Alloalcanivorax dieselolei B5: one gene and its partners. The protein of the gene in region 1 interacts with the protein of each later gene in a pairwise test. Links are inferred from orthologs where the notes say so. Each region holds a gene or a part of one and is shown on either strand. Other genes may lie near its edges.

Evidence for each region.
Region 2: the proteins of ssb (region 1) and recO interact in binary tests that used the Escherichia coli proteins (3 or more experiments, as listed by UniProt). The link is inferred for Alloalcanivorax dieselolei B5 from one-to-one orthologs.
Region 3: the proteins of ssb (region 1) and B5T_RS19800 interact in binary tests that used the Escherichia coli proteins (3 or more experiments, as listed by UniProt). The link is inferred for Alloalcanivorax dieselolei B5 from one-to-one orthologs.

The regions. Positions count from the first base shown.
Region 1 is NC_018691.1:4,176,670-4,179,801, forward strand. The notes cover bases 86-3,064. They hold ssb (single-stranded DNA-binding protein), read right to left. Parts: upstream 1,842-3,064; coding sequence 1,329-1,841; downstream 86-1,328. Other genes in these bases: B5T_RS18580 (RNA polymerase sigma factor), read right to left, coding at 86-212; B5T_RS18585 (STN domain-containing protein), read right to left, coding at 233-868; B5T_RS18595 (MFS transporter), read right to left, coding at 1,909-3,064. In the rest of the region: more of B5T_RS18580, read right to left, coding at 1-85; more of B5T_RS18595, read right to left, coding at 3,065-3,132. UniProt on the Escherichia coli protein: Plays an important role in DNA replication, recombination and repair. Binds to ssDNA and to an array of partner proteins to recruit them to their sites of action during DNA metabolism. Acts as a sliding platform that migrates on DNA via reptation.
Region 2 is NC_018691.1:1,645,553-1,648,704, forward strand. What follows is about bases 79-3,077. They hold recO (DNA repair protein RecO), read left to right. Parts: upstream 79-1,231; coding sequence 1,232-1,924; downstream 1,925-3,077. Other genes in these bases: rnc (ribonuclease III), read left to right, coding at 79-353; era (GTPase Era), read left to right, coding at 346-1,254; pdxJ (pyridoxine 5'-phosphate synthase), read right to left, coding at 2,080-2,808; B5T_RS07555 (response regulator), read right to left, coding at 3,063-3,077. Also shown: more of rnc, read left to right, coding at 1-78; more of B5T_RS07555, read right to left, coding at 3,078-3,152. UniProt on the Escherichia coli protein: Involved in DNA repair and RecF pathway recombination.
Region 3 is NC_018691.1:4,420,624-4,423,720, reverse strand. Bases 154-3,097 are described here. They hold B5T_RS19800 (primosomal protein N'), read right to left. Parts: upstream 2,753-3,097; coding sequence 554-2,752; downstream 154-553. Other genes in these bases: rpmE (50S ribosomal protein L31), read left to right, coding at 2,887-3,097; B5T_RS19805 (DHA2 family efflux MFS transporter permease subunit), read right to left, coding at 154-461. Outside these bases: more of B5T_RS19805, read right to left, coding at 1-153.

The DNA of each region.
Region 1 (3,132 bases):
CGCCAGCGGTCAATTTCGATGTTACTGGCCATGCGCAGAATAAAAGCCCGCGGGCTACGCACAACACCCACCGAAAGTTTATCGTGCAACCGCAGAAAGGTTTCATGCAGCAGGTCTTCCGCCCGCTTCTGGCACCCCAGTTTCTTGCCGAGCTGATGCTTCAGGAGATCGTAGTTGGCGACCAGAAAGCCGCGCAATTCCACCACATTCATTATTATCCCCAATTGTCGGTCTAACCCCTCACCCCGGCACACGCATCGACCCTGCCCGCGGACGCCGGTTCGACCACTACCGTCACCGGCTGCGTCACCGAGGGCGGCGGCCCCGTTTCCAAACGCAGCGCCCGCAAGTGCCGCAGCAGCACCTGGTCACGTTCCCGCTCACCGCTGGAGGCCAGTAATCGCGCCTGCAGAACCTGTCCCGAGGCGTCGACCCACAACTGCATGGCGACGCGGTAATCACCGGGGCGGATTTCGCGCCGTGTGCACATCATCCAGGACAAACGCCGCTGCAACCGGGCGAAGAACGCGGCCCGGGATGAGGGTGCCTCATGGTTGCCAATGGCTTGCCGCCCACCCCGCTCCCCCGCGCGCCGCACGATAAAAGTATCGGCGCTGGTGTACTCAGCGATCAGCCCGGTACCCGCCAATAGACGCCGCAGCGCTTCATCGGCATCGAAACGACCGTGGATCGCGGTGGAGAGCCGCCCTTCCAGCAGGGCGCTTTCGTAGAGCAGGGAGCGACCGCTGGTCTCGCCATACTGTTCCAGCGCCCCCGTCAGGTCCTGACGGGGGATATCGAAGCTCAGCACCACCGGTGCGGCGCTCGCCGGCGCAACACACAGCAGCCAGCCAATAGCGATCCCCAATGGCCATAATCGCCACCAACACCCGCGCTGGACGGGACGAACAGGGAAATCCGTGCCTGCGAACACAACCACCTTGCATCGGGTAGAAAACGCCGGCCCGTCGTCCGGGGGCCTCAAGCAGGGTGCGAGGCCGTTGTGACGCAACCGTGACAGGCGGTGTTGAAGAAAGCAGAGAAGGGAACCGACATCGCTCAGCGGAAAAAGATCGTTGCCCCGGGAGCGGGGGCAACGAGAAGATGCCGATTGTCTGGATTGATGCTTGATGCCGCCCGACCACGCTGGCGGCGGGCAACATGCCGCCAACAGGTGAACCGCATTAACAAGACGAGCCGCCACCGCCATGACCGTCGTTTTGTCATGAAATATTCACGGGAGCGGGAATTTCAGGAAATGGAGAGGCCGACAGGCACCGGGGGACGCCCAAGGGCCGGTGGCCCCTGGGCGAAAGCAGGCGGGACAATCAGAACGGGATATCGTCGTCGAAGTCGTCGGCCGGGCCGCCGAAACCAGCACCTTGACCGCCACCTTGGCCGCCACCGCTTTGGCCACCGCCCTGGTTGTAGTCATCGCCGCCTTGGTCGTAACCCCCTTGCTGCTGACGGGGGGCGCCGCCGCCCTGGCGGTCTCCGCCTTCACCACGGCCGTCCAACATTTGCATTTCGTTGGCGACAATCTCGGTGGTGTAGCGGTCCTGGCCATCCTGCCCCTGCCATTTACGGGTACGGATCGAGCCTTCGATGTAGACCTTGCTGCCCTTCTTCAGGTATTCACCGGCGATCTCGCCGAGCTTGTTGAAGAACACCACCCGGTGCCATTCGGTACGTTCCTGCATTTGACCGGTCTGCCGGTCCTTCCAGGTTTCCGAGGTGGCCAGGCGGACATTGGTCACCGCCCCGCCACTGGGCATGAAGCGGGTTTCCGGATCGGCACCCAGGTTGCCGATCAGTATCACTTTGTTCACCCCTCTCGCCATGGCCTTTCACTCCCTCATATTCGACGGGCCGCCCTGCGGCGGCGTAACTGGATAAACGGGTATTCTGTCAGTTTTGCCCTTCGGCGGCGAGGGCCTGAAGCGCGTGCTCGTCAAGCAGCTGGTTATCCACTTTCAGCAGGGCCAGGTGCTTTTCGGTGACCACCACCGCCTCCAGCACGCCAGGCACGGCGCGCAGCCGCTCCACCGTGTGGCGCGGGTCATCAGCCGGGTTCAGCTGAATGACCCGGTTATCGAGCTTGGGCAGTTCCTTCATGCCCGCCAGACGCCACAACCAGAACAGCGCCATGGCGGCGCACCCGTAGAAAACCGCCTCGGCCCCCACCCACTGAAACAGGGCACCGCCCAATTGACCGCCGATGAACACGCCCAGGAACTGGCTGGTGGAATACACACCCATGGCGGTGCCACGGGTGCCGGCCGGCGCGGCGCGGCCAACCATGGAGGGCAGCAGGGCTTCCAGCAGATTGAAGGCCATGAAATAGACAAACAGCGCCAGCACGAAGTGCCACAAGGTCTCCCCCGCCACCGCCAGCAGCACCTCGGCGACGATCAGCAGGGCCACCGCCGCCCTTTTGATCGGCACCGCGCCGCGGCGCTCCGCGGCGATGATCAGCGGAATCATGGCCAGGAAACCGGCCACCAGAACCACCAGGTACAGCAGACTATGCTGATCCAGACTCAAGCCGAGCCGGGTTTGCAATAATTTGGGCAGCACCACGAAGGACGCGGTCATGGTCAGGTGCAACACCAGGATGCCCAGATCCAGACGGCGCAGGTCCGGGCTGCCGAGCACTTGCCGGAACCGCTGCGATGGCGGCAGGGCCTCATCGAGCATGACCTTCGGCACCGGCACGCGCAACGCCACCAGCAATGCGACGCCACCGAGCGCCACGGTCAGCCAGAACAGGCCGCTGAGCCCCAGCCAGTGAGCCAGCAGCGGCCCCAGAATCAGTGCCAAAATAAAGGAACCGCCCACCGACATGCCGATCAGGGCCATGGCCTTGGTGCGGTTGCGCTCGCTCACTACATCGCCAATCAGCGCCATGATGACACTGGCAATGGCGCCGGATCCTTGCAGGGCGCGCCCCAGGATGACGCCGTATATGGTGTCGCTGATCGCCGCCACCACCCCGCCGGCCATGAAAAGGGCCAGGCCGATCAGCAGCATCGGGCGGCGCCCGAAACGGTCGGAGAGCATGCCAAAGGGGATCTGCAGACACGCCTGCATCAAACCGTAGGCGCCGATGGCGGTACCAATCAATAGTGGTGT
Region 2 (3,152 bases), 2.5 Mb from region 1 along the record:
TGGCCGATACCCTGGAAGCGCTGATCGGCGCCATGGTCATTGATGGCGGTGAAGACGCCTGCCGCGAAGTCGTGCTGAGCTGGTTCGAAGCCCGGCTGGCGGCGATCAGCCCGCAGAGCGTGCGCAAGGACGCCAAAACCCGCTTGCAGGAATGGCTGCAGGCGCGCAAATATGAATTACCCGTCTACGGCGTGCTGTCGATCAGCGGCCAGGCGCCGAAACAATCCTTCGAGGTGGAATGCGAACTGAGTGGCTTGAAGAAAACCTTCCGTGCCAGCGGCCCGAGCCGCCGGCGTGCCGAGCAGCAGGCCGCGGAGCAGGCTCTGGAGTGGCTGGAGCAGACCTATGAGTGAATCCCGTCGCTGCGGTCTGGTGGCGATCATCGGCCGCCCCAACGTGGGCAAATCCACGCTGATGAACCATTTGATCGGCCAGAAGGTGAGTATCACCTCGCGTAAGCCGCAGACCACCCGTCACCGTATCCACGGCATTCTGACCCGGGACGACTGCCAGATCGTGTTCGCCGATACCCCGGGCATCCATACCGGCCAGCAACGGGCACTCAACCGGGCCATGAACGAAGCGGCCATGTCGGCGTTGTCCGATGTGGATGTCATCTGTTTCATGGTGGACAGCGACAAGTGGAATGAAGGTGACGAGCACGTACTGTCATTGCTGGCCCGGGCCGGCGACATTCCGGTGATCCTGGTGGTCAATAAAGTGGATCGCCTGGACGACAAAGCCGCCATGCTGCCGTTGCTGGACAAACTCAACCAGCGTCACGATTTCGCCGAAGTGATTCCGGTGTCCGCGCTGGGCGGACACAACCTGGACGTGTTGGAACAGGCGCTGGTTTCCCGCTTGCCGGAAGGCGATTTCTGGTTCGACGAGGACCAACTCACCGATCGCAGCCTGCGTTTCATGGCGGCGGAAATCATCCGCGAAAAAGTGGTCCGGCAACTGGGTCAGGAAGTCCCCCATCAGGTCACCGTGGAAATCGACCTGTGGGAGGACGGACCCCGTGTCACCGACATCGCCGCCACCATTCTGGTGGAACGGCGCGGGCAGAAAAAAATTCTCATCGGCGATAAAGGCGAGCGCATCAAGAGCATCGGCACCCAGGCCCGCCGCGACATCGAAAACCTGATCGAGCGCCGCGTCATGCTCAATCTGTGGGTGAAGATCAAGGCTGGCTGGTCCGATGACGATCGCGCCCTGCGTTCCCTGGGCTATGACGACTCGCGACAATCCTGACGGCGCCAACGGCCTCGAACCGGCCTGGCTGCTGCATCGCCGGCCGTTCCGCAACACCAGTCTGATTCTCGACCTGTTCCTGCCCGGCGGCGGCCGGGTCGGCGCGGTGGCCCGCGGTGGCCGTCGTAACCCGGCGCTGGCGCCGTTCGTGCCGCTGTGGGTGCAATTGCAGCAGGGCAGCGGCGAACTCCATACCCTGCGTCAGGTGGAACCGCGCGGCGTGGCCGTCGCCCTGAGCGGTAACGCCTTGTATTGCGGCTTCTACCTCAACGAGCTGCTGGTACGCTTGCTGCACCGCGACGATCCTCATCCGGACCTGTGGCCCGCCTACGAACACACGTTGAACGAGCTGAAAGGCGACACGCCCCTGGATGTGTCCCTGCGCCGTTTCGAAATGGTGCTGCTGGAAGAGGTGGGCTACGGCCTGGTGCTCGAACACGATGGCGAAGGGCAACCGCTATCGCCGGAACTGCGCTACGGCTGGGTGCCGGACCTGGGGCTGATACCCAACAAAAACGGCCACTCCGGCGCCGACCTGCAAGCCCTGGCCGAAGACCACTGGAGCCCGGCGGTCCGCCGCATGGCCAAACAACTACTGCGCGAAGCCCTGGCGCCACACCTGGGCGGAAGACCGCTGAGGAGCCGCGAATTATTTCGCGGCACCAGCTAACAGCAAAAAAACGATTTTTAGCCGCTGTGGGAGCTTGCCTGCAAGCGAATGGGGTGCGCTCGGGCGTTTGGCAATATTCGCTTGCAGGCAAGCTCCTACAGTGGCTAAAGACCACCTGTTTTTGTTTTTCGCTTTTCGCTGCCAACTGTCCACTATCAACTATTCTTTATGATTTCCCGCATTTCCCGCACCGCCTCATGCAGGCCGCTGATGACTGCCTGGGCGATAATGGCGTGGCCGATGTTGAGTTCGTTGATGCCAGGGATGGCGGCGATGTCGCGGGTGTTGTGGTAGTGCAGGCCATGACCAGCGTTGACGATCAGTCCGGCGTTCAGACCCAGTGCCACGCCTTCTCGTACCCGTTCCAGTTCCGCCAGCCGTGCCGCTTCGTTGGTGGCGTCGGCATAATGCCCGGTGTGGATCTCGATGGCCGGGGCGCCACAGCGACGGGCTGCTTCGATCTGCGTGGCGTCGGCGTCGATGAACAAGGACACTTCGATGCCCGCTTCGCCCAGGCGGTCGCAGCAGGCCTTGATCCAGGCTTCGTTAGCGGCCACGTCGAGACCGCCTTCGGTGGTCAGTTCTTCCCGTTTCTCCGGTACCAGACAGCAATGAGCCGGACCAATGCGGCGGGCGATGCCGACCATCTCCTCGGTGGCCGCCATTTCCAGATTCATGCGGGTTTGTAGTGTTTGCGCCAGCAGCTCTACATCACGATCCTGGATATGGCGCCGGTCCTCGCGCAGGTGCACCGTGATCCCGTCGGCCCCCGCCTGCTCCGCCACCAGCGCCGCCTGCACCGGCTCCGGATAACGGGTGCCGCGGGCCTGTCGCAGCGTGGCGATATGATCGATATTGACGCCGAGAAGAACGGAAGAAGGCATGGGGATGAGTACCGTGGGTTGGAAATGAACCGATATGATAACGGAAAAGGCAATTGGAAGTTGACAGTTGATAGTGGACAGTTGACAGCGAAAAAACGAAAACAACAGGCCTCCTTAGCTACTGCGGGAAGCTTGCTTGCAAGCGAATGGGGGCCCTCAGACGTTTAGCAATATTCGCTTGCAGGCAAGCTCCCACAACGGCTGAAGATCGAGCTTCTTTGTCTTTATTGTTTTTCGCTGTCAACTGTCCACTATCAACTGTCAACTGTCTTTCCGTGTTCTTGCACTTGCTCAATCTCCGCCAATAACTGCCCCACCAAGGCATCCAACTGCGCTTCCGGCTG
Region 3 (3,097 bases), 240 kb from region 1 along the record:
GGCAGCCCCAGACACATGCCGTACATGGCGGTGGCCATGCCACGGCCTTCCGGCGGATAGGCGGCGAACAGCGCTTCCATGGCCACCGGCCGGATCAGTCCGGTCATCGCGCCCTGAATGACCCGGGCCGCCACCAGCGCCGCCATGCCCTCGCCCAGACCGCCGAGTAGGGAGGCGGCGATGAACACCAGCAACAACCCCATGAAGGTGGCGCGCTGGCCCACCGCCGAAACCAGCCAGGGGGCCACCAGCAGGGATACGGTGGTGGAAGCCAGAAAACCAGTGGACAGCCATTGCACCTGGCTGTCGCTCATGCCGAAGGCGCCCTTTATATAAGGAATGGCGACGTTGACGATGGTGATCGACATGCCCAGCGCCACCAGACCGAGCATGACGGTGAGCGTTACCCACAGACGGTAACGCGGGCCGTAGCGCTGGAACAGAATGTCCACCTGACTCATGCATGCTCCTGACGGGGGACCCGAAGCACCCGGGCGGGGTGCGCGGGAAGCCGCCAGTTTAGTCAAGTGAGGTGACGCATTCCAATGGCGAATTACACCATTTCGGTGGGATCCACATCCAGATGCCAGCGGCAGTGGCGGGCGGAGGGCAGGCCGCGGGCGTGCCGCACCAGGGCGTCGAGTACGGCGTGCAGAGCTGGACGCTGCCGCGCCTGCAGCAGTAGTTGGGCGCGATAGCGGCCGGCCCGTTTTTCCATCGGCGCCGGCGCCGGTCCGAGCAGATTCACGCTGTCATCATCGATGTTACTGTGCTGCAGAAAGGGCGCCGCGCACTCATCAAGAAAGGCCAGGGCCTTGTCCATGGACATGGCCTCGCAGCGCAGCAGAGCGAGATGACCGAACGGGGGCAGCCCGGCCATCCGCCGTTCCTCCAGCAGCGTGTCGGCAAGGGCGTGATAGTCGCCGGCGGCGGCTAGGCGCACCAAATGATGATCGGTATGGCGGCTTTGCAGCAGCACCCGGCCACGCAGGTCCTTGCGGCCGGCGCGGCCGGCCACTTGCAGCAGCAATTGCGCGGCCTGTTCGGGGCCGCGGAAATCGGCGCTGAGAAAGCCCGCGTCCAGATTGGTGATCACCACCAGGCTCAGACGGGGGAAATGGTGACCTTTCGCCAGCATCTGCGTGCCCACCAGCACCGCCGGCGCGCCGCCCCGGATTTCCGCCAGTTTGGCATCCAGGCTGCCCTTGCGGCGGGTGGTATCACGATCGATGCGGACCACCGGCGCCTGGCAGTGATCACTTAACAGGGCCTCCAGTTTTTCCGTGCCGGCGCCGGCGTCAATCAGATTGCTGGAGCCGCATTCCGGGCAGCGGCGTGGTACCCGCTGCTGATGATCGCAATGGTGGCAACGCAACTGCGACAAGCTGCGATGCCAGGTCATGACGCTGTCGCAGCGCGGGCATTCCGCCTGCCAGCCGCAATCCCGGCACAGGATCACTGGGGCGAAGCCGCGCCGGTTGAGGAACACCAGGGCCTGCTCGCCACGGCGCACGGTGTCTTCGATGGCGGCCAGGGCGGAGGGCAGCAGGGGCGCGTCCGGGGCGGCATCGCGGGCATCCAGCAGCTCGATATCCGGCAGCGCGGCGCCGCCCGCCCGTTCGCGCAAACGCAGCCACTGGTAGCGGTCGGTGTGGGCCAGATGCAGGGTTTCCAGGGCCGGAGTGGCGCTGCCGTGGACCACCGGAATATTCCATTGGCGGGCGCGCCAGGTGGCCAGATCCCGGGCGTGATAGCGCAAACCGTCCTGTTGTTTGAGGGATCCGTCGTGGGCTTCGTCGACGATGATCAGCCCCGGAGAATGCAACGGTGTGAATATCGCCGAGCGGGTGCCGATAATGATGCGTGCCCGGCCTTCGCCGGCGGCAAGCCAGGCTTCCAGCCGCTCGCGGTCGTTCAGGCCCGAATGCATGACCGTCACCGGCACCGCGAAACGTTGGCGGAAACGGCGCAGTGTCTGCGGCGTCAGGCCGATTTCCGGCACCAGCACCAGTACTTGATGGCCGGCCGCCAACACTGGCGCCATGGCTTGCAGATACACTTCGGTTTTGCCGCTGCCGGTGACGCCATCCAGCAGAAACGGCTGAAAACCGCTGGCCTGATTGATCGCTTCGATCGCCAGACGCTGCTCCGGGCTGGCGCTCAGAGCAGGCTCGGCCAGCACATCCGCTGGCAGCGGCGGGACCTGGGGCAGGTGCTCTTCGCGCTCCGCCCACTGCTTCTCGCGCAGGGCCTGGAGCGCCGGACGCGATACCGACAGTGCTTCCAGCATGGCCGGGGTGAGGCCGTCCGGGTGTTCGGCCAGCAGGGCCAGGGCTTCCTGTTGGCGCGGCGCCCGCTTCAGGCGGTCCGGCGTCACGTGCCGGCCGCGATCGGTGATGCGCCAGCGGATCTCGGCGTCCGGCCGTGCCGCCTGCCCTTGGCGCAGCAGCGTCGGCAGCACGAAGTTCAGTACTTCGCCGAGGGGATGGTGATAGTAGCCGGCGGCCCATTCGCACAGGGCGTAGAGCCGCTCATCGATGATCGGCGCTTCGTCGAGTACCTGTTTGACCGGTTTGAGGGTCTTCAGGCTACTGGGCTGATGGCCGTGAACCACGCCCACCAGGGTCCGTTTGCCGAACGGCACTTCCACCCGGGCGCCACGGGGCGGCACCGGCGTCTCCGGTGGCAGGGAATAGTCAAAACAGCCTGGCAGGGGGACCGGCAAGGCAACCTGTAAGGAGGAGAGCGGCACGTGGAAATCCGGAAAACAGCGGTTACAGCTTGCGCATCGGGCGCAAACTGATATAGTTCGCGTTCACTTTTCCCGGCGTAAGCCAGTGTGGTGCCCGGCCAAGATCGGGTAGCGACACGCAATGGAGCCCAGTTATGAAAGCAGACATTCATCCTGAATACCAGGACGTGGCGATTTCCTGCAGCTGCGGAAACGTCATCCAGACCCGGTCCACCCGTGCGGGTGATTTTTCCGTGGACGTATGCTCCGCCTGCCACCCGTTCTACACCGGCAAGCAGAAGCAGGCGGACAGCGGCGGTCAGATCGACAAGTTCAAGCAGCGCTTTGGTGTGGTGCGCTCCAAGA